DNA from 4 places in the Pradoshia sp. Z4_20 genome. Region 2 is predicted to be linked to each of the others. Evidence: riboswitches for the same ligand, from Rfam matches in the RefSeq annotation. Region 2 holds a riboswitch; each other region holds the start of a gene.
What was found. A riboswitch is a leader RNA that binds a small molecule or an ion and turns the genes downstream of it on or off. The one in region 2 is predicted to bind S-adenosylmethionine.
Positions count from the first base shown of each region.

Region 1 (6,027 bases), on a different contig from region 2:
AACAACTTTATTTACATGTAAAGATAAGGCTGTTTTCATAAACATTATTGCTAACGACTAATAAAAAAAGTAGACAGCTTTTTAACTGTCTACTAAGAAACCTGCACATTCAACTAATCCTAAAACACCTTCTAATTCCTAGAGTGGATGATGACCGTTTATGTAAACAACTTTAGCAAGATTTCTCACTCTCACAAACAAATTGCTCCAACTTCTGAATTGCTTCCACTACCCTCTCAGCTGTAACCAATCCAATTGACATTACATGAATCGACTCACCCGTAACTGTTGCTTTTTCAGCAACCTCAGCAATCAGCGCTTCCGTTATATCTTCCACACCTAAATCTGTTAAGGATAATGGAAGGCCCAACTCCTCATAAAACAGTCGAAGCTCTTCAATTTCTGTCCATTTGTCTTCCAGCACTAGCTGAACTAAAATGCCATATGCCACCTTATCACCATGCAAGGCGTGATGAGTTTCTTCAAGTACCGTTAAACCATTGTGAATCGAATGAGCGCCAGCAATTCGACCGTAATAATCACCATAGCCCCCAACCATGCCACCAAACATAATAATCGTTTCCACTACTTTGACGAAATCATCATTTACTTCCCCAGCCTTTGCAGCTTCAACAGCTCCACGGGCGAATTTTAGCAATAAATCCTTACATTCTCTTGCAGCAAAATGAGCAATTTGCAGTGGAACAGTCTTATTATCAATTACAGCCATCTGTACATCCGCTTCGTACCATTTCGCAAGAGTATCTCCAATACCGGCAATTAACATTTCTATTGGAGCATCAACTAAAATTTGCGGCTCCACTAGCACCAGACTGGTACAAACCGGATATATATCATAACGAATGAAAGCTCCGGAATCATCATATATAACGCTTAAAGGCGTCCATGGCGAACAATTAGATGCCAATGTCGGAATGAGAATGGACTGCCTTTCAGTCGCATCGCAAACCGCCTTAACAAGATCGAGTATCTTTCCGCCTCCGACACCTATTACCGCATCCAATGAATGATGCTTGACCAGCTTAGTAACCGCCTCGATTTCGGCAAATGAGCACTCGCCTCCGTACGTATATTCTTCCAATTCTACCTCTGCCATTTGCGGCCAATACGGCTTTACTGCCTCCCAGGACTTTTTGCCACGAACCACAAGAACTCTGTAGAGATTGCGTTCCAGCAGCTTAGCTTCCAATAAATCTAAAGCGTTATCTTTCAAAATATATTCACTTGGAGCACCATGAACTGAAAAAACAGTCATTTTCATCACTCATTTCTATTTGCTGTTAAAAACATTAATAAAGTGGGAAGTGTTATCTTTATATATTCTGTATGTCTAACCTTACACCCGCCATGCTCCTTCTATGGTTTTGTATTGTTTACGAATTAGTTGTTTAATCTAAGGGATATACAGCCTTAGTATTTATACATAAAACAAAGAGAGAACTGAGGACATTTTTTCTTATTATTTCATCCATTCAGGCTTGCCGAAGCCGACAAATTCTTCATCGATTATTTTTTCGAATTCATCAGATTCTACCACTGATAAAATATCCTTAGCTAGCTGTGAATCATCATTATTAGCCTTTACAGCCACTAAATTTCGATATGGATCAAGCATATTCTCAAGCGCTAATGCACTTAATAAGTCCATATCTGCAGCTAATGCGAAGTTTCCTGGTACTGCTGATAAATCTGCACTGTCAATAGATCGAGGTAGCTGTCCTGACTCTAGCGGCTGGAATTTTAAGTTTTTCTTGTTTTCGATTATGTCCTTTTCAGAAACTTTAAGGGGTTCTGCATTTTCATCTACTACAATTAATCCTTCATCTTGAAGTGTATTGAATGCGCGAGCTGCATTTACCGGATCATTCGGAATTGTAATCGTCGCTCCGTCCTTCACTTCATCCAAAGATTTATACGTGTTTGAATAAATACCCATCGGCGCAGTCGGTACTTTAATTAACCCTGTCAAATCCATGCTGTTCTCTTTTTCAAAGTTTTCCAAGTAAATAGTATGCTGAAAAAGGTTCGCATCAATATCTCCACCATCTAACGCTTTATTCGGTTGAATATAATCACTGAACTCCACCACTTCTACTTTGTATCCCAATTCTTCCAAGCCTGGCTTGATTGCTTTCGTTGCCATATCACTATAAGGACCAGAAGTAGCTCCAATTTTAATATCCTTTGACTCTGAGCTTGCATCCTCAATGCTTTCATTGCCGCTGCAAGCTGCCAATGTACCTACCACTAAGAATAAAATAAATGCTGTTAACCCCTTTTTCATGAAATAATTCCCCTTTTCTATTATCTTTTATCTATAACTTTTGCGATGAAATCACCGGCAAGTTGGATAACCTGAACCAATACGATTAAAATAATAACAGTTGCAATCATAATGGTATTATCATAGCGATAATACCCATAGCGAATCGCTAAATCACCAATACCGCCACCACCGACCGTTCCTGCCATAGCAGAAAACCCAATCAAGCTAATTAATGTAAGTGTAATACCCGAAATGATACCTGATCTCGCTTCGAGCAATAGTACTTCCTTAATAATCATCCACGGTGTCGCACCAGCTGCTATCGCGGCTTCAATAACACCTTTATCAATTTCTCGTAAAGACGTTTCAACGATTCTCGCAAAAAACGGAATAGCTGCGACTGACAGCGATACGCTAGCAGCTGTTGGTCCAATCGTTGTCTTTACAACAAATTCGGTCAATGGCATAAGAGCAACCAATAAAATAATAAATGGTATTGATCGGACCAAATTGACGACAAATCCTAATATCCTCTGAACCGTTTTGTTTTCCCAAAATAAACCCTTTTCTGTCACATATAATAGAATTCCAACTGGTAAACCAATCACGATTGCGACAGCTAAAGAAATGGAAATCATGTAAATCGTCTGCAAAAATGCTGTGTTAATTTCAGGAATAAGCTCTATAAAGTGGTTGAAATCAAAGCCCATGTTGGAACACCTCCACTTCTGCCTCTCGACTTTCTATATAAGATATCGCTTTATTAATCTCTTCCTTCTGTCCGCGAAGCTCCATGATAAAAATACCTAAAGGCAATTCCTGAATATATTCAATTGAGCCATGAAGAAAATTGCCTTTTACATTAAATTGCTGAAGCGTATCCGATATGACTCCCTCACCGGCAACCGTTCCCCTAAACGTCACCTTGACAATCGGACCCTTGCAACTTTGGTAAATAGCGTCAGGTATATCGAACGAAACAACACTGTTAATGAATTCCTTCGTAAGATCGGCATGGGGTTTAGCAAAAATATCATACACCGAGCCTTCCTCAATGACCTTGCCATCCTGCATAATCGCCATTCGATTACAAATTTCCTTTACTACATTCATCTCATGTGTAATCAACACAATCGTAATATTGAGCTCCTTATTGATTTTTTTCAACAAATTCAATATTGATTTCGTTGTCGTCGGATCTAGTGCTGAAGTCGCCTCATCACAAAGGAGTACTGTCGGGTTATTCGCCAACGCCCTTGCAATCGCTACACGCTGCTTCTGTCCCCCACTTAGCTGCGAAGGATACACTTCACGCTTTTCAGCTAATCCGACCATTTTCAACAGTTCTTCTACTCGGTCTTGTATTTGAGTCTGCGGCACTTTTGCTGCCTTTAAAGAAAAAGCTATATTTTCAAAAACTGTTTTCTGGCTAATAAGATAAAAGTGCTGAAAAATCATCCCGATTTTTAAGCGTGCATGACGCAATTGCTTGCTTCTCAACTTAGCCAGATCAATTCCATCAACTGTGATATTTCCCGATGTTGGACGCTCCAACAAATTAATACAGCGTAGCAGCGAGCTTTTACCTGCTCCTGAGTACCCGACAATCCCGAATATCTCGCCTTTTTTAATTGTTAAGGAAACGTTGTCAACTCCATTTACTATACCGCTTTTAGTTTTGTAAATCTTATTAACATTCTGAATTTTTATCATATGCCAACCTCTATCTCTACACATTTTTTGAAACAAAAATGCCCCTCTCATCTGAAAGGGGCATCGAAATACATCTATCTCGACTTATCTTTCAGAATGTAATACATTCTGCAGGAATTGGCACCTTCCCTATTAAGGGGGTTGCCGGACGTCATAGGGCCTAGTCCCTCGGTCGCTCTCGATAAGCTATAGCTTTATTTGATTTGTTTATGATATTACAGACTTCAGAATAGTCTGTCAACAAAAACCTTTTTGACGTAAACTGTTGAACCGCTTTCATCATTGCAATTTCAATAAAATATTCCAATCCACATACATCGGATTAAAAAACTCCCCATTCTTCTTCGTAGGGCTGAACTGACGATAATGTAAAACTCTACATTTTCGCAAGCCGACTGAATAACACTTTCATCGCTCACTATTTTCATCTGCCAAACAAGCTCATTTAATGTATAGTCTCCACATTTCACATTTTCCGAAAAACAATCATTTCTGAAAAAGCTACCACACCCACTTCATCAAACGTTCCCCTATAATCTATGACTCAGCAAATCTAATAACCATTTACTACCGCTATATTCAAATTCTTTCAGCTCACTATAGACATTTCTAAATAAAGGTTATAGAATTTTATCTATTATTTAAATATTCAAAACTATATTCTCTTCGTAAAGGTGAATTATATGACATATTCAGAACGCTTAAAAAAACTGCCAGTCCAATTTTTTGCAACACTTGTCCTAAAAGTTAACAGCGCTATAGCTGAAGGCAGAGACATTATTAATCTCGGACAAGGAAATCCTGATCAACCTACTCCTGCGCATATCGTCAAAGCCCTGCAAGTGGCGGCTGAAGATGCACAAACTCATAAATATTCTCCATTTCGGGGTTTGGAAGAGTTGAAAGAAGCGGCAGCACAATTTTATCACAAGCAATATGGCGTCGAGGTTGACCCTAAAACTGAAGTTGCCATCCTTTTTGGAACGAAGGCCGGACTAGTTGAGCTACCAATGTGCTTGCTCAACGATGGAGAGCTAATGCTCTTGCCAGACCCAGGCTATCCCGACTATTTATCTGGAGCTGTATTAGCAAACGTAAACTATGAAACTTTTCCACTAACAAAAGATAATCAATTTTTGCCGGATTATGAAAGCATCCCTTTAGAACAAAGGACCCATGCAAAGCTAATGTATTTAAACTACCCAAATAATCCTACCGGAGCTACCGCAGATCATGCTTTTTTTGAAAAAACAGTATCATTTGCAAAAGAAAATAACATTACCGTACTTCATGATTTTGCCTATGGAGCTATTGGCTTTGATGGACAAAAACCTATCAGTTTTCTTGAAACGGAGGGTGCAAAAGAAGTCGGCATTGAAATGTACACACTCTCGAAAACTTACAATATGGCAGGCTGGCGTGTTGGCTTTGCTATCGGAAACCCAGCTATCATCGAAGCACTCAATCTCATTCAAGATCATCTTTACGTCAGCCTCTTCCCTGCTGTACAAAAAGCGGCAATCGCAGCCTTGACAGGGGAGCAATCCTGCGTAGAAGAGCTTATCGAACGCTATGAACGACGACGAAATTCCCTCATTGGCGCTTGCAATAAAATCGGCTGGAAAGTCGAAGCCCCAACTGGTTCATTCTTTGCTTGGCTTCCTGTCCCTGCCGGTTTTAAGAGCGAGAGCTTTGCTGATTATTTGCTTGAAAAAGCAGATGTAGCCGTTGCAGCAGGAAAAGGCTTTGGTGAATACGGAGAAGGCTACATTCGTGTCGGCTTATTAGTAGACGAAGACCGGCTAATAGAAGCTATTGAACGTATTGGAAAGCTAGGAATATTCACTTAAACAACTGCGGTATTGAACTGCTCCCTGTCTAGTAAACAATGAATATAATAAAAGCAGAACCCTGAATTCTAAGGGGTTCTGCCGCTCAATCTCTATTGATAACGTTGTTACAGATGCTATTAACGCCTCTTTTAAAATTCGTTTTTTTAATAATACTATTCTATTTTACTGTGCCCC
Region 1 is NZ_JBZAJD010000003.1:113,116-119,142, forward strand. It holds gene AC4BHP_RS10665 (iron-containing alcohol dehydrogenase family protein) at 173-1,276, opposite strand; gene AC4BHP_RS10670 (MetQ/NlpA family ABC transporter substrate-binding protein) at 1,481-2,305, opposite strand; gene AC4BHP_RS10675 (methionine ABC transporter permease) at 2,326-2,997, opposite strand; gene AC4BHP_RS10680 (methionine ABC transporter ATP-binding protein) at 2,987-4,000, opposite strand; SAM riboswitch class I at 4,082-4,188, opposite strand; gene AC4BHP_RS10685 (pyridoxal phosphate-dependent aminotransferase) at 4,684-5,850, shown strand.
Region 1: linked by a shared signal. The riboswitch ahead of AC4BHP_RS10680 (methionine ABC transporter ATP-binding protein) and the one ahead of AC4BHP_RS14170 (methionine ABC transporter ATP-binding protein) in region 2 are both predicted to bind S-adenosylmethionine.

Region 2 (6,027 bases):
CAGCAATATAATCCCATATTCTTGTGTCTCCGCTGCTTACTCCAACCTTAATGGTAGAGCTGCCCTCTTTTGCACTGCCTTTCGAATCGCTTCCACATGCTGCTGTTACGACAGTAAATGCAATTATTAAAATAGTAAGAAAAAGTTTTTTCATTTTTTCCATCTCCTTCTTTATCGTCTTCTTATTTTTCTAGCCAGCGTATTACCTATGGATTGTAAAAGCTGTACAATGATTACCAGTGCCGCAACGGTTACAATCATGGTGTTAGTGTCAAACCTCTGATAACCATAGGTGAGGGCAAGATCTCCAACTCCTCCAGCTCCTACTGCCCCTGCCATTGCTGAGGCTCCAACCAGCCCAATAGTTGCTGTTGTAAAGGTTAAAACAAGAGAGCTAAGTCCCTCTGGTATTAAAAACCGAAAAATGATCTGCCATTCAGTCGCGCCCATTGACTGAGCTGCTTCAATAATTCCCTTATCAACTTCCAATAATGAATTTTCAACCAATCTGGCAATATAAGGACCTGCATAAAATACAAGCGGTACAATGGCGGCATTCGTTCCAATCGCCGATCCAACAACCAATCGTGTAAATGGAATCAAAGCCACCAATAAAATAATGAAGGGAACCGAGCGTAAAATATTAATGATTGGGTTCAATATATTAAACACCCACTTATTCTCCAGAATGTGACCCTTTCTCGTTATGACGAGTAAAATCCCTAAAGGCAATCCAATCACGGCCGCGAATAGTAAGGAGAAGAAAACCATATAGAGTGTGTCACTGAATCCAATCAGTAACTGTTCAAGTGTAATTTCCATTCCTAAAAACTGTTCATTCATGATAGCTTAACCTCCTGCAAGAGCACATCCTCACTCTCTATGTATTGGATCGCCTTCTTTATTTCTTCTGTTTCACCGATGACCTCAACGATTAAATTCCCAAAAGGGGTTTCCTGTATTTCAGAAATATTGGCAGAAAGAACACTTAAATGGACATCAAAACTTTTCGCCACTGTTGAAAGTAGATGCTTGCCAGACGAAGATCCCAAAAAATTAAGTTTCCAAACTGCTGGTTTATTCTCCTTTAAGGATTTCAAAAAGCTCTGCGGAATCTCGTCGTGAATGACTGTTCTAACAAACCGCTTGGCAACCTCAGTGGTTGGCTTGGAAAAAATATCAAGAACAGGACCCTGCTCAACAACCCTCCCATTTTCCATGACAGCGACCTTATTGCATATCTCTTTAATCACCGACATTTCATGTGTAATAAGCAAAATTGTTATATTGTATTCTCGGTTTATTTTTTTCAATAGCTCTAAAACATCCCTGGTCGTCTGCGGATCCAATGCCGATGTAGCTTCGTCACATAGCAGGATAGATGGATTCGTGGCCAGAGCTCTCGCAATTCCAACCCTCTGCTTCTGTCCCCCTGACAATTCATCCGGGTAACTTCGACCCTTAGCTGATAACCCCACGAACTCCAGTAATTCTCGAACTCTATTTTGAATCGTTTCTTTACGAACGCCGGATAGTATCAATGGAATCGCTACATTATCAAATACCGTCTTAGATTGAAGTAAATTGAAATGTTGAAAGATCATCCCGATTTTCTTTTTCTCTGCCCTTAATTCCTTTGCTTTGAGACTGGCAAACGATTTACCATTCACAAGGACCTCCCCCTCAGTAGGCCGTTCAAGCATATTAACTAAACGCAAAAGTGTACTTTTCCCGGCCCCGCTGTATCCTACCACTCCAAAAATATCCCCTTTTTCAACCGTTAAATGAACGCCTCTCAGAGCATCTACGCTTTGACCATTTGCTTGATATGACTTTTTTATGTTTCGAAACTCAATCATGTTCTCTCCTCCAGGCCTAAAAAATTCGAAATGCAAAAAGCCCCTTCTGTCATTAGACAGAAGAGGCTTTGTATGAACATATACATAAAAAGACAAGTAGAAATATGTTCGCTTAAAGCTTCCTCTTATCTCTCAAACAGATGTTTGTTGGAATTAGCACAGTATTTTTACCATAGTAAAAATCCGCTGCCGAAGTATCATAGGGCCAAATCCCTCCACTTCTCTCGATAAGAATCGCTTGCTATTCAATTAAATTTGATGTTTCCAACTATATCCTATCTTGTTTAGCAATGTCAATAATAATTTATAATATTTAAAATATTTTTGATTTATAATAAAGAATATCCTAAATCAAGTTACAGCAACTAAAATTCATGAATATTTCCAATTCATGAATCATTTTGGCCAGTTATTCGTATAGGATATTAAGGTAAATTATAGAAAAAATAAGGAGGGGTACTTTGTGGGAAATATCTTCATCTATTCCATTATCATTGGGATTATATCGGCACTTATTCTTGTGCCATTCAAAAATAATGAAAAATTACGTATCCATATGAAGGGGAAAACAAAACTGCTTGTTTTTGTCAGCTTAGCTGCATTAATCACGATTGGAGCATTTTTATTTTATTACTTCACCCTATTGGATCAAACTATCTCTTCTCTTTGGATTTTTGTCATCATACTAACCTTGCTGGGTTCAATGCTTGCTACGGGTATGGAGAGAACCATTAAGGGTATTTTATTTGCAGGTAGTTTGCTTGTCGGTCTCTATTTTTTAACGGCATTTCTGTTCAATGCCGATGAAAAGTATACTATAGCTAAAATGGACATCAAAGAAGAAATTCAAACATTTGATGAAAATAAAAAGCCGGCCAGCGTGCCTCCTCAATACGCGCGCAATAAAATGAAAAAAGCATTTGGCCAGGTACCAAATACGAGCTACTACGAATTAGGGAATTTACAAATCCAAAAAGTAGATGGTGAGTATGTTTATATTGCTCCAGTCGAATTTTCAGGATTCTTCAAATGGCTGAAAGGGAAAGAAACTCCTGGTTACTTTATATTGAGTGCTACAGATTCATCAGCCAACCCAAAATTTGTTGATGCAGAAATGATCTACACTCCTTCTGCATTCTTCAATAAAGAAACAGAGCGCCGTATTCGTCTACAGTATCCATCCTACATATTCTATGGGGATTCACAGCTTGAAGTAGATGATAATGGCGCGCCATTTTATATTCGCTCTTATGGTGATTTTGTCTCTGCCAGAAATGGCTTTAAGGTAAAAGGTGTTGTGGTGATGGATGCCAAAACTGGGAAGTCCAACTCTTATTCCCTTTCTGAAGCGCCCGAATTTATTGATGGTGCCGTTGCACCAGAAGTCGTCAGTACACAAAACAGCTACTTCGGAAATTATATTCATGGCTATTGGAACAGCCTATTTGGAAAATCAGATGTTAAACTGCCTTCTGATGAGGGTACCGAAGCGAATGTAAGTCCGATCTTTGATGAAAATGGAGATATGTATTATTTCACTGATTTCACGAGTCCTAAAGAAGGCGTCGATTCTATGCTCGGCTATGCGCTCACAAATTCCAGGACAGGTAAAGCTGTCTATTATACAGGTAATATGGAGGAATCCTACATGGATTCACAGGGTGCCCTGCAAATTATCGAGAAGAAGTTTATAGAAAAGAAATGGGAAGGAGAAATGCCCATCATCTATAATTTTTACGGTGAAGCCAGTTGGTTAACAGGAGTCCTGGATTCAAATGGATTCCTACAAAATTATTTCATTGTATCTGCTGCCAATCCTGAAATAACAGCATATGGGTCAACGCCAAATGAAGCCTTAAAGCTATACAAAACAGCACTTCAAAAAGGCGGCGGAACGGTTAACGGCACCTCCACAAGTGTTGAGAAGAAAATCGATGGGAAAGTTATCAGAGTCTATAAAGAAAAATCAGGTGAATATACCGTCGTTTCGTTCCTTCTGGATAATGGACAAAGCTACAATATGTCCTCTGAAAAGGATCCTTTGATCATATATCTGCAGGAAAACGATGAGGTATCTGTAACGTACCTGGATACCGGGGAAAACTTTTTACCTGTTAACGGTATTACAATTAAGAATTTACAATAATATATACTGAAGAAAATAGATCATCCTCACTCGAGGATTGATCTATTTTTTAACAACTGGACTAATTTTATTACCCATATTTAAATTATTGTTAAATATATAGTTAGAATCGTGTTGAATAGGGTAAATAAAATTAGTCATAAATACTCATAATAGGTAGTGTTTACATTATTAAGAGGAGGGCTTTGGAGTTAAATTCTATAGATCAATACCCATACTGGATGTAGTTCCAAAAGAATTAGAGCACAAATGGAAATATACTTTAGAATTCATTCTTCAGAACTAAAATTTGCTTAAGATACACTTACATGGTTAAAGCATTCTCAGCTGTTTTCCATACATAATCAGTATTAATATGTGAGTTAGATTATTTTCACATAACATTTAGGAAGTACTTTCCATTTACAAATCTCTATATATTTTATTAGATTAAATACGTATAATACTGCTCTTTTTTTATTTCTCCACCCTTTATTACATCTTTTTCTTCACAACAAATAAATGGAAATCTTATAGTAATCTAATATTATTTGGTAAGTATTGATTGCCAAAAAACCGTATCTTTATATATACTCATAGAGATACATACATTCTGTTATAAGATTAAAACATCCCTTTTAACCCGCCCCAATTGGATATAGAGGGTTTTTAAACGTTACTTATATGAAGGAGGTTCACAATGAAGAAATTTTCAAAATTCACATTCCTAATAGCAATGGCTATTGTCATGATTGCTTCATTTATATTCCCGGCTTTAAACACGAAAGCAGAAGGAAAAAAATATGAGATTGCAACAGATATTACATTTGCCCCATTTGAATTCCAGGAAACGAATGGCGAATTTGTAGGTATAGATATCGATTTACTCAATGCTATAGCTGAAAATCAAGGGTTTGAAGTAGAAATTAAGCCGCTTGGATTTAATGCAGCCGTACAAGCACTAGAGTCCAATCAAGTAGACGGCGTTATTGCCGGAATGAGTATAACAGATGAAAGACAACTGAAATTTGATTTCTCCGATCCCTATTTTGAATCTGGTGTCGTAATGGCGGTTGCCGAGGGAAATGAAGAGATTAAATCCTATGAAGATTTAAAAGGAAAAAAGGTAGCCATTAAAACAGGTACAGAAGGTGCCAGCTTTGCAGAAAGCATAAAAGATAAATATGGCTTTAAAACGGTAACCTTTGATGATTCCGCCAATATGTATGACGATGTTAAAACAGGTAACTCTGCAGCTGTTTTTGATGATTACCCAGTTCTGGCATATGGGATTACGCAAGGCAACGGATTAGAAATCGTTACTGAAAAAGAAAAAGGCGGCTCCTATGGATTTGCTGTCGCTAAAGGGCAAAATGCGGAATTGATTGAGCAGTTCAATACAGGTCTAGCCAATCTAAAAGAATCCGGTGAATATCAGGATATTATGGATAAGTACTTGAAGGCAGAAAAAAGCACCGATACTAATAACGGTTTCTTCGGCTTATTAGAATCAAGTATGCCAAGTCTGTTAAAAGGTCTTCAAATGACCCTGATATTGACTGTCGTATCTCTCGTTATAGCATGTATCCTAGGTATTATATTTGGTCTGATGCGTGTGTCCCATCTCAAAATCTTAAGGGCAATCGGCGTCATTTACGTAGATATCTTTAGAGGAACTCCACTGATTGTTCAAGCTTTCTTTATCTATTTCGGTATTCCAGCAGCACTTGACTTCCGTATATCTGCAGTTGCTGCCGGTATCATAACATTAAGCTTAAATGCTGGTGCATATATGGCTGAAATTGTACGCGGTGGTATCGAATCCGTTGATAAGGGACAAATGGAAGCTGCCCGAAGCCTTGGTCTTCCATATAAAAAGGCAATGGCAAAGGTTATCCTTCCACAGGCAATCCGTCTGATGATTCCATCTATCATTAACCAATTTATCATTACATTAAAAGATACCTCTATCCTATCCATCATTGGTATTAATGAATTGACTCAAAGCGGAAAAATCATTATTGCCAGAAACCTTGAGTCCTT
Region 2 is NZ_JBZAJD010000006.1:119,851-125,877, forward strand. It holds gene AC4BHP_RS14160 (MetQ/NlpA family ABC transporter substrate-binding protein) at 1-154, opposite strand, end outside; gene AC4BHP_RS14165 (methionine ABC transporter permease) at 172-822, opposite strand; gene AC4BHP_RS14170 (methionine ABC transporter ATP-binding protein) at 840-1,859, opposite strand; SAM riboswitch class I at 1,982-2,093, opposite strand; gene AC4BHP_RS14175 (YrzE family protein) at 2,323-4,005, shown strand; gene AC4BHP_RS14180 (amino acid ABC transporter substrate-binding protein/permease) at 4,685-6,027, shown strand, end outside.

Region 3 (6,027 bases), on a different contig from region 2:
AAAAATCAGGGAGGGTGGAGGAAGAAAAGGCCTGATTTATATAAAATACTGATATGGATAGCACAGCAACAAGCAGGATCAGAATAGAATTTCGATATTTTTTCATATGTTTCCTCTCCTTACACAGTTATTTTCTTATTTAATAAATAGCGGCTTAATAAAATGGAGATAATGCCTAAAATACTGGCTGTAACGCTTACAATGATGATTTGCTCAGATGTATAAATGTAATTACCTATTTCTAATAATTCGATTAATATAATAGGTGCTGATAATACAGCTATAACACCTACACAGTATAGGATGGCAAGAATGATTCCTTTCCATTTAAAGCTGCGCTCAAGCAATATGGCCGTGAATAGGATGCTCAAAGCAATAAATCCTGCACCATAATATAAAACGAATTCTGTGAAGGTAGATGGGAGAATAACCGTAATAAATTGAGATCCCTTGATTAAGCTGCCAATCGATACCTCATGTAAATAATCCGCTGATATAAACCATTTCAAAATTTTTGATTCAATTAGAAGGAGTATCAATTGGATAGATACTAGTGAGAGTACAAGTAGCATTATAGCTGTTAATTTCGAAAAATAAATATTCATTCTTGATGTAGGAATCATTAATAAACGATAGATAAAGGATCCTTTACCTGACCAGTCACGGTACCAAATTAGAAAGATATATAAGAAGATGGCACCTGCACATAAGGCAATCGGACCATTAAACCAAATAGAATTCACATAATTGTCCATGCCATAATAACCAAATTCTTCAATAAAGACTTCTATAGGGACACCATTCGTTAATGATTTATTAGCGTCACTCATGTAGATGTTAGCTTCAATGATTAACCCGGCAACTTGTATAATAAAAACAGCAATAATCAATCCAAATAAAATTTTTGTAAATCGATTTAACTCCATATTCACAAGCTTAAAAAAGCGATTCATCCTCTATACACCTCTCTCATTACATCTACGACAGACTTACCTTCGTTATTTCGAACTTCTTCTGCATTAAATTCTTTATAAACGACTCCGTCATTTAACAAAACAACTTTATCAATGAGGTGCTCAATATCGTTGATTTCATGGGTTGTGATGATAACACCGCGGTCTTCAATCAGGTGGCTTGTAAAGACATCTGCTATTTGTTCACGGCTGAAAATATCGATACCGGAGAATGGTTCATCCATAAGAACATAATCAACATCCAGAGCCAATCCCAATAACAAATTCACTTTCGCGGTATTTCCTTTAGATAATGTTGAAATCCGTATGTTTTCATCCAATTTGAAAAAGCTCAATAATTCATCGGCGCGATCTTGGTTCCAACTCTCATAAAAATCATTCATAAAATCCATTGCCTGCATAATGGTGAAGTTCGAAAGCATCGTGAACGTATCTGGAATAAATGTGATTTTCTCATACGTATCCTTCGTTCTTTTAGTTCCGTTTATAAGAATTTCTCCACCATCAATAGGAGTAAGGCCCATGATGGATTTCATAATCGTTGTTTTACCTACACCGTTTATACCGATTAAACACGTGATTTCCCCTTTGTTGGCTGTGAATGATACATCATCCAATACGTTTTTTCTTCCAAATTTTTTCGTTACATTTTTTACTTCTAACATGAAATCCCCTCCTTACTCTTGTTCCGCATTATATTTTTCTTTGACAATACTCAACAGTTCATCTACTGGTAATTGAATCGGTTTAATTGCCTGAACAAAGGTATCAACGGCTTCAACAATGAGTTCCTGACGAACGCTTGACAATATGACCTTGTCGGTTGTGACCCGGCTTGGGAAATTTCTTTCTGTGTGAATCAATCCCTGTTCCTCCATTTCCTTATACGCTTTTTGAGCAGTATTGGGGTTTATTTTTAGAAGATTGGCAAGCTCACGTCGAGAAGGAATCTCCTCTCCGCTTGCAAGCCGACCGGTCGCTATTTGTTCTTTGAAGTAACGGACAACTTGTAAATATACAGGATCCCGGTTATTAAAGATGATGTTCATTAATTCATCTCCTATGGCTTTTTAACCAATTATTAGTGTGTGTACTATGTAGTTCATACACTTGATATGTGTACTATACAGTTAATACACTAAAACTGTCAATAGGATAGTAAAAAATTCCCTGAAATAGTTTTAAAACGTGTAATTATTTAAGAAGGGTCATGGCAAAATAATAAGGATTCTCTGGGGAAGGAGTTTACTTGTTATGCATAATACAGGCCTGGTTCTAGAGGGTGGCGGAATGAGAGGGCTATATACAGCTGGAGTTCTGAGGTATTTGATGGAACAGGATATATATGTGCCATATACAATTGGTGTTTCAGCTGGTGCATGTAATGGCTCTTCTTATATTGCACGGCAAATAGACCGTAATTATGCGGCGAATATCGATTATGTCTCACACCCGGAATACCTATCCTATAAACGTTTTCTGAAGAAACGTGAATTATTTGGAATGGACTTTATTTTTGATAAAATTCCAAATGAACTGGTCCCATTTGATATAAAGGCTTTTTGTGAAGCAAAGGAACAGTTTGTCGTGGGTGTTACAGATTGCGTAACAGGCGAACCTGTATACTATAGAAAAGAGCACCTAATAAAAGATATTACAACGATTCTGCGCGCATCCAGTTCGATTCCTTTTTTTGCTCCGGAAATCTCTTATGATGGAAGAATGCTGCTGGATGGCGGTGTTGCCGATCCAATACCGATACAAAAATCTCAAGCAGACGGGAATACGAAAAATATCGTTGTGCTTACTGGGAATAAAGGCTATATGAAAGCATCGTCGCTTGATTGGCTTGGAAAAAGAAAATATAAGAACTATCAAGGGCTGCTAAAGGCTCTTCGCAAACGGCATATCGTTTACAATGACACGATCCGCTATTTGGAGGAACAAGAAGAAAAGGGACTTGTCGTCATTATTCGTCCATTAGTGAAATCAGATGTCAGCCGTGTTGAGCGTAACCCTAAAAAGCTGAAAAAGCTGTACAATCAAGGATATGCTGAAGCCAAGGCTGCTTATGGAAAAATCAAACGGTTATTATAATAAAAACCCATCACTTAAATGGTGATGGGTTAACGTTTAGTATGAAATTAGGCTAATTCTGATTGTAAGTAATTCCAGATTAACTGGGCAGTATATTCAATAGAGCTGATATGGGTTCTTTCAAAAGCATGTGAAGCATCAATGCCGGGTCCAATTAATCCGTGTATGATATCATAGCCGGCACGGATGGCAGCAGAAGCATCAGATCCGTAAAAAGGATATATATCTACACGGTAATCAATCTTGTGTTGCTTTGCCAATTCGACTAAATGCTGACGCAGGCCATAATGATAGGGTCCGCTAGAATCTTTTGCACAAATGGAAACACTGTATTCATCCGTAGATTGTCCTTCTCCAATTGCTCCCATATCTACAGCCAGGTATTCAACAGTTTCAGCAGGAATGTTGGAGTTTCCGCCATAGCCTATTTCTTCATTATTTGAAATTAAGAAGTGGGTCGTATAGGGGAGAGTGATGCCTTCTTCTTTTAACTGTTTAATGATATACATCAGTATGCCGACACTCGCTTTATCATCTAAATGACGGGATTTAATAAATCCATTGTCTGTCAGTTCAACACGGGGCTCGAAGGAAACAAAATCACCTACAGAAATACCTAGACCTTCTGTATCCGTCTTGCTTTTTGTCACAGCATCAATTCGAACTTCAATCGTTGCATCCTCGCGTTTAATATCTCCCATTTTCTGATAAACATGGACAGAAGTTTGATTTAAAAGAATCGTCCCTGTAAACGTTTTACCTTCAGCTGTATGGATTTTACAATATTCGCCTTCAACAGAATTCCAACGAAATCCGCCGATCATCGATAATTTTAAACGCCCGCTTGGTTTGATTTCTTTCACCATAGCACCTAATGTATCTACATGGGCTGTTAGAAAACGGTGCTTTGAATCATCCTGTCCCTTGATTGTTGCCAATAGGGCACCTTTATTTGTTTTTACTGCAGGTATTCCTTGAGATTGTAAAAACTGTGCTACATGATCAATTACTTCCGTTGTATAGCCGCTCGGACTTGGAATGGATACAAGGTCTTTTATGTACTGGAAAATTTCCTGGCCATTGGCTTTCATGGTTCCGAATCACTCCTTTTTATGTATAGATTTATTATATACCTTTGTTAAAAAGTTGGACAATAAAGGCAGAAATAACTTGCTTTTTTAGCAGTAGGACTGTAAATTTATAGTTAAATAAATATTCTGAAAAATCTTATCAAGAGAGATGGAGGGACAGGCCCTGTGAAGTCTCAGCAACCGCCAATATGGAAAGGTGCTAATTCCTGCAGGAACAATCATTCCTGGCCGATAAGAAGGGACTCACTCTAATGAAAAGTCTTCTTCTTGAAGACTTTTTTCGTTTTTAAGCATATTTTTATTCACTGGGAAAATGAGTGGATGTAAGTAATTCGTAACTTTGATGGCAAATTAGAGCCGGATGAAGGTAAATCAGAGTAACTGTATTTCGGGGATTAATAAAGAGAGAGGGGTCATACATATGACAACAGTTAAAATCGAAACACTCTTAGCTCAAATAGGCAATCGAAGTGAAACACAAACAGGTACTGTTAATCCGCCAGTTTATTTTTCCACAGCCTATCGCCATAACGGAATAGGGGAATCAACAGGGTTTGATTACATAAGAACAGGAAACCCAACCAGAAAATTATTAGAGGAAGCAATTGCCGAGCTAGAGGGTGGTAAACAGGGATTTGCCTTTAGTTCAGGTATGGCTGCCATTCACTCATTGCTATGTTTATTTTCTCCAGGTGATGAAATAGCCGTCTCTGCCGATCTGTATGGAGGGACATATCGGTTATTTGAGCAAATATGGAAGACGTATGGCATCAAGTTTAACTATTGCCATACATATGAAGATTTCGCTGAATCCATTACGGAAAATACGAAGGCCTTCTTTATAGAAACACCGACAAATCCGCTTATGCAGGAAATGGATATTAAAGAAATTGCTCAACTGACCCAATCTAACAATCTACTGCTCCTTGTGGATAATACGTTTTATACACCCATTTTGCAAAGACCGATTGAGCAGGGAGCAGATATCGTTGTCCACAGTGCCACCAAATATTTAGCAGGACATAATGATGTATTGGCTGGATTAATTGTCTCAAAGAGTAAAGAGGTTGGTGCGCGCCTAGAAGAATATCAAAATGCAACAGGCGCTGTACTGCCGCCATTTGACTCCTGGCTTGTGATGAGGGGAATGAAAACATTGAGCCTAAGGATGAGGCAGCATGAGGAAAATGCTAAGATAATCAGCCGATTTTTAAGAGAAAGAGAAGAAGTGACAGATGTCCTTTATCCTGGTAAAGGGGGGATGATATCGTTCCGGCTGAAATCAGAGGAATGGATCAATCCATTTTTAAAAAGCCTTCGCATCATATCTTTTGCTGAAAGTCTGGGTGGAGTAGAAAGTTTAATGACGTACCCTGCTACACAAACACATGCGGATATCCCTGAGGAAGTGCGTACACAAAATGGAGTCTGTAATTGTTTGCTGCGCTATTCTGTTGGGATAGAGCATGCGAATGATTTGATTGATGATCTTATTCAAGCTTTTGAATCATTATCGGTTTAGGTTATTAGAAATTTGAACTTTACAGGCATTTAGGTGCATCATGAAGGATTCCAGAAGTAATACCTAAAAAGGATAAATTAGAAAATTATGCAAATTAACGACCCGTTTTGATATACTATACCAAAATGGGTCTTTGGGGAGAATGAAAATGGCTGAACTGGTGATTTCTATTAGCAATCTTCAAATGCATTATGGATCGAAAGAAGTACTTCGAGGAATTAATCTTGATGTAAACAAGGGACAAATTATTGGCTATATAGGTCCCAATGGGGCGGGGAAAACTACCACAGTTAAAATATTGCTCGGACTCCTTACAGACTATACAGGCTCAGTGAAGGTCTTT
Region 3 is NZ_JBZAJD010000001.1:444,671-450,697, forward strand. It holds gene AC4BHP_RS02140 (hypothetical protein) at 1-106, opposite strand, end outside; gene AC4BHP_RS02145 (hypothetical protein) at 120-953, opposite strand; gene AC4BHP_RS02150 (ABC transporter ATP-binding protein) at 950-1,639, opposite strand; gene AC4BHP_RS02155 (GntR family transcriptional regulator) at 1,652-2,023, opposite strand; gene AC4BHP_RS02160 (patatin-like phospholipase family protein) at 2,229-3,071, shown strand; gene AC4BHP_RS02165 (M42 family metallopeptidase) at 3,119-4,162, opposite strand; SAM riboswitch class I at 4,296-4,400, shown strand; gene AC4BHP_RS02170 (methionine biosynthesis PLP-dependent protein) at 4,584-5,684, shown strand; gene AC4BHP_RS02175 (ABC transporter ATP-binding protein) at 5,827-6,027, shown strand, end outside.
Region 3: linked by a shared signal. The riboswitch ahead of AC4BHP_RS02170 (methionine biosynthesis PLP-dependent protein) and the one ahead of AC4BHP_RS14170 (methionine ABC transporter ATP-binding protein) in region 2 are both predicted to bind S-adenosylmethionine.

Region 4 (6,027 bases), on a different contig from region 2:
TATTGTCACGTATTTATCGAATGGGTTAAGGGTTAAGGGGCTATTAGCTGAGCCAAAAAAAAATGATGAAATAATGGACGGATTTTTATATTTACGCGGAGGCATTAAAAATGTTGGGAAGGTCCGTCCAGGGCGTATCATTCAATTCGCAAGTCAGGGGTTTGTTGTTTTTGCCCCCTTTTATCGTGGCAACCAGGGTGGAGAAGGAGAGGAAGATTTTGCAGGAGAAGATCGTTGGGATGCTATTGCAGGTTTTGAACTTTTAAAGCAACATCCCAAGGTTAATCCAAAAAAGGTCCATATTTTTGGATTTTCTCGAGGCGGGATTATGGCCTTGTGGACAGCTATATACTGCCAGGACGCTGCTTCACTTGTCACGTGGGGGGGAGTTTCCGATATGGTTCTGACCTACATAGAGAGAATTGATTTAAGAAGAATGCTGAAAAGGGTCATTGGAGGTACGCCAAACAAGGTGCCGGATGAATATAAAGCCCGTACACCCTTGTATGAAATTGAAAAAATACCATGTAATGTTCTAATTATTCATGGCGAGAAGGATAAGAACGTTTCGGTTGAACATGCCAATCTATTAAGAAACAGACTGCAGGATCTCGGCAAGAGCGTCGATGTGTGGTACCTTAAGGACTATACACATTATCTACCTCCTAGAATAAATCGGCAAATCGTCACGGATTTAACGAAATGGATGAAAGAAGCCGCTTCAAATGATACCATTGAAATAAATAAATGAAGCAGGGGAGTGAGAGAATTGGGTATGCCAATGGAATTGAATACTCTTATAGTGACAAAGGCTAATGAAAAAAGGGTTGAGGAAAATCTATTCGTCCTAAAAAAAGAAGGATACCGCCTATATCCAATTGAAATTCCGATTGATATCCGAAAAACTCTGGATGGAGAATCGAGAGGAACGGCACGGATAAAAAAAGTGGAATGGGAAAATAACTGCACAACCATTACATATGAGTTGATTTCTTTAAATTCCAGTAACTAAATTGAATAGAAACTAAAGAAAACAAACCTTCATCCAGAATTACATTGGGCGGTGGGTTTGTTTTTAAATTTAGACAAATAAAATAGTGCCTCAGGAAAGCCATTTCTTTTTGGCTTCCTAAGACACCGCTAGTTCTTTAAAAGGTAATTGGTCCACCTTTAGATTCAATTTCAGAACTGATATTTTTAAATTCCTTGAAATTTTCTCTGAATTTATGTGCAAGCTCATTCGCCTTTTCATAATAGGCTTCTGGATCTTTCCACGTTTTCTGCGGCTGTAAAACTTCATCAGGTACTCCAGGTACGTGTAAAGGAATCGCTAAGCCAAATATTCTGTCTTGTACCGTTTCGATATTGGCTAGTTCTCCTTCCAATGCAGCTTGAATCATCAATCGTGTATAAGAAAGCTTCATGCGGCTACCTGTCCCATACTCTCCTCCAGTCCAACCGGTATTAACCAGATATACCTGAACTTGATGTTCCTCAATATTTTTGCCAAGCATCTCAGCATATTTAGTTGGATGCAATGGTAAGAATGGTGAACCGAAGCAGGTAGAAAACGTAGCCTGTGGTGAAGTGATTCCGAGTTCAGTCCCTGCCAATTTACTCGTATAACCGCTTAGAAAATGATACATTGCCTGTTCTTTGGTTAACTTGCTGATTGGAGGCAGAACACCAAAAGCATCAGCAGTTAAAAAGATGATTGTATTGGGATGGCCCGCTATACTAGGTGTGACGATGTTCTGCATGGCTTCGATAGGGTAAGCTGCCCGGGTATTTTCAGTTAACATTCCATTATCATAGTCAGCAATTCTCGTATCTTCATCTACAACCACATTCTCTAGTACAGAACCAAAGCGTATGGCATTAAAAATTTGAGGCTCTTTTTCCTGTGTGAGATTGATGCATTTTGCGTAACAGCCGCCTTCAATATTAAATACACCATCAGGAGACCAGCCATGTTCGTCATCACCTATAAGGCGGCGATTTGGATCGGCTGATAAAGTAGTCTTTCCAGTGCCGGATAGGCCAAAGAAAAGAGCTACATCTCCCTCGAAACCTACATTTGCTGAACAATGCATAGAGAACACATTTTTCTCAGGCAACAGGTAATTCATGATTGAGAAAATGGATTTTTTCATTTCACCTGCATACTCGGTGCCTCCAATTAAGACGACTTTTTTCTCAAAAGAAATGATGATAAACGTCTCAGATTGTGTACCGTCCACGAGAGGGTTTGCTTTAAAACCTGGTGCTGAGATAATAGTAAACTCAGGAGAATGATTTTCAAGCTCTTCTTTAGTGGGGCGGATAAACAGCTGATGTACAAATAAATTGTGCCAGGCATATTCATTGATTACTTGTATAGGAAGGCGGTAGTCTGTTGCAGCCCCAGCAAACCCATTAAATACAAATAATTCATCTCGTTTTTCGAGGTAATCGATAACTTTATCATATAATTTAGAGAATGCGTCTTCAGATATTGCTTGATTGACGCTTCCCCAGGCTATTTTATCTTTAGTGGCAGCTTCCTCTACAATATATTTATCCTTTGGAGATCTGCCGGTATATTTACCTGTTTCGGCTTTAATCGCTCCAGTAGATGTGAGGATGCCCTCTTTTCTGGTTAATACTTTTTCAACTAATTGTGGCACTGAAAGCTGAATGTGAATATTATCATGAGTAAGTAATTGTTTCAATTCATTGGAAACTCCTACACTGTTCATAAGGTATCATCCTTTTCCAGAATTTTGGTAAGCATATTATATGGAAAATAGTATAACACATTTAATCGATTTATCCATACTAATTGTGTTAATTTTCAAAAATATGGTTTAATATAGTATATAAGAATAATTATTATTGTTTTCATTGGTGAAAGAATAGGGATATTAGTCAATATTGATGGATAAATAATAAAGTATATTTATTTGAATATTCGTAAATTAATTATATCAATATCATAATTGAAATGCGAATTTTAAGTTCTGACTGTACTTCTTTTAGAAAAAGGATGAAGCTAAAGTTTTATCTTAACAATATATTCCTGTTTATTTATTGACAGAAAATGATGGATAAGATAATATATACATTTGATATGGATACTCTTATCAAGACTCGGTGGAGAGACGAGCTCTATGAAGCCGGGGCAACCTGCAGTTTGATTCCTTATAATGGAAATCACGCAAAGGTGCTAACTTGATGCAAGGTTATAATGCCTTGAACGATGAGAGTGAAAGGCAGATTTCTGAGACTCAGACCTTTCCTCTTTTCTTTATAAAGGGGAAAGGTCTTTTTTCGTATAATCAGGAGATAATTAAAGATAATGAGTAGCCATAAACAGGGAAACTGAAGGAGGAAATATACATGTCTAATAAGAGACATTTGTTTACATCAGAATCTGTAACAGAAGGTCATCCGGATAAAATTTGCGATCAGGTTTCTGATGCCATTTTGGATGAAATATTAGCAAAGGATCCAAATGCAAGGGTAGCCTGCGAAACATCTGTTACCACTGGATTAGTTTTAGTAGCGGGAGAAATCACTACTTCTACGTATGTGGATATTCCAAAAATTGTACGTGACACAATCAAAGGGATTGGTTATACACGTGCAAAATATGGTTTCGATGCAGAAACATGCGCTGTCTTAACCTCTATTGATGAACAATCTGCAGATATCGCCCAAGGTGTAGACCAAGCTTTGGAATCAAGAGAAGGCACGATGTCAGATGAAGAGATTGAAGCAATTGGGGCGGGAGATCAGGGTCTAATGTTCGGTTTTGCCTGCAACGAAACAGAAGAATTAATGCCTCTTCCTATTTCTCTTGCTCACCAATTATCTAGAAAGCTGGCTGAGGTTCGTAAACAAGAAGTTCTTCCATACTTGCGCCCTGATGGAAAAACACAAGTCACAGTGGAATATGATGAAAATAAAAATCCGGTAAGAATTGATACCATCGTAATCTCTACTCAGCATGACGCGGAAACAACACTGGATCAAATTAAGAAAGACTTAAAAGAACAAGTAATTAAACCGGTTGTTCCTGCTCACCTTATTGATGAACAAACTAAATATTTTATTAACCCAACGGGCCGTTTTGTTATTGGAGGTCCACAAGGGGATGCAGGCTTGACTGGCCGTAAAATCATTGTTGACACGTATGGTGGATACGCACGTCACGGTGGTGGAGCATTCTCTGGTAAAGATGCTACAAAAGTAGACCGTTCTGCTGCCTATGCAGCCAGATATGTAGCTAAAAATATTGTAGCAGCAGGTCTTGCAGATAAAGCAGAAGTTCAGCTGGCTTACGCGATTGGTGTAGCTCAGCCAGTATCTATATCCATTGATACGTTCGGTACAGGTAAAATTGAAGAGGAAAAATTAATTGAATTAGTACGTGCTAACTTTGATCTGCGCCCTGCAGGAATCATAAAAATGCTTGATTTAAGACGTCCGATTTATAAACAAACAGCAGCTTACGGACATTTTGGACGTAATGATTTAGATCTTCCTTGGGAGAAAACTGATAAAGTAGAAGTACTGCGTACGGAAGCTAACATCTAAGATAAACAGCATAAACATTTCAAGAAAGAGGGATAAACCCTCTTTCTTTTTTTGTCTAAATATGGTAATATTAGGAAACTATGAAATCGGGTATAATGGATCGTATTTTGTCGGGACCCTAGCTCATATCTAAAATCTAATTCTTTGATATTTTTAAATGAAAAACAGTCGAAAGTAAAGGTAGTGAGTGAATAATAATGTGTGGATTTGTAGGATGTATGCATGATCACCAACAAGCGAATCAGGATTCAGAACTAATTAAAAGTATGAATGACTTGATTACGCATAGAGGGCCGGATGACGAGGGGTATTATATAGATGAACATATCCAGCTTGGTTTCAGAAGACTAAGCATCATTGATATTGAATGTGGACATCAGCCCTTAACGTATGAAAATGAACGCTATTGGATTGTTTTTAACGGAGAAATATACAACTACTTGGAATTGAAAGTAGTGCTGGAAAAGGAAGGCATGGCGTTTTCTACAAATTCAGATACTGAAGTAATCCTGGCGGCATTTGTTCAATATGGGGAAAAGGCAGTTGAAATGCTTCGTGGGATGTTTGGGTTCGTGATTTGGGATAAACAGGAGAAATCTGTTTTTGGTGCCCGTGATCCATTTGGGATTAAACCATTTTTTTATAAGGAAGATGGGGATAAGACCTATTTTGCTTCTGAAAAGAAAAGTATTATACACGCTATAGAAAAACAAGAATTGGATCATGTGTCTCTGCAGCATTATCTTACCTTTCAATTTACTCCAGAACCAGCAACGATGACAAAGTATGTGAAAAAATTATTGCCTGGACATTGCTTTACAAAGAAAATTGGAGAACCTATGGAAATCCGCCAATATTGGAAAGCAGAATTTAAACCTATTCTGCGCAGTGAACCAGATTGGATTAAAGAAATTCAAGATGTGATGTATGACAGTATCAGCATGCATATGCGCAGTGATGTACCCGTTGGTTCATTTCTTTCAGGTGGAATTGATTCTACAATCATCGCATCCATAGCTAAAGAATTTCATCCTGGAATTAAAACATTCTCAGTTGGATTTGAACAGAATGGTTTCAGTGAAATTGATGTAGCTAAAGAAACAGCTGACAAGCTTGGGGTAGAGAATATCAGCTATATTATATCGCCGCAGGAATATATGAGGGAACTGCCGAAAATTATGTGGCATATGGATGACCCGTTGGCAGACCCCGCTTGTGTTCCTTTATATTTCGTGGCAAGGGAAGCGCAAAAGCATGTAACGGTTGTTCTGTCAGGTGAAGGAGCGGATGAATTATTCGGAGGATACAATATTTACCGTGAGCCTCAATCCTTAGCCATGTTTAATAAAATTCCTGTACTTATGAAAAGAGCGCTAAAAAGAATTGCTGCCATGATGCCTGAAGGTGTAAAAGGCAAAAGTTTTATAGAGCGCGGCTGTACGCCGATTG
Region 4 is NZ_JBZAJD010000009.1:24,926-30,952, forward strand. It holds gene AC4BHP_RS16315 (alpha/beta hydrolase family protein) at 1-751, shown strand, start outside; gene AC4BHP_RS16320 (DUF2584 domain-containing protein) at 770-1,012, shown strand; gene pckA (phosphoenolpyruvate carboxykinase (ATP)) at 1,149-2,738, opposite strand; SAM riboswitch class I at 3,117-3,245, shown strand; gene metK (methionine adenosyltransferase) at 3,379-4,578, shown strand; gene asnB (asparagine synthase (glutamine-hydrolyzing)) at 4,776-6,027, shown strand, end outside.
Region 4: linked by a shared signal. The riboswitch ahead of metK (methionine adenosyltransferase) and the one ahead of AC4BHP_RS14170 (methionine ABC transporter ATP-binding protein) in region 2 are both predicted to bind S-adenosylmethionine.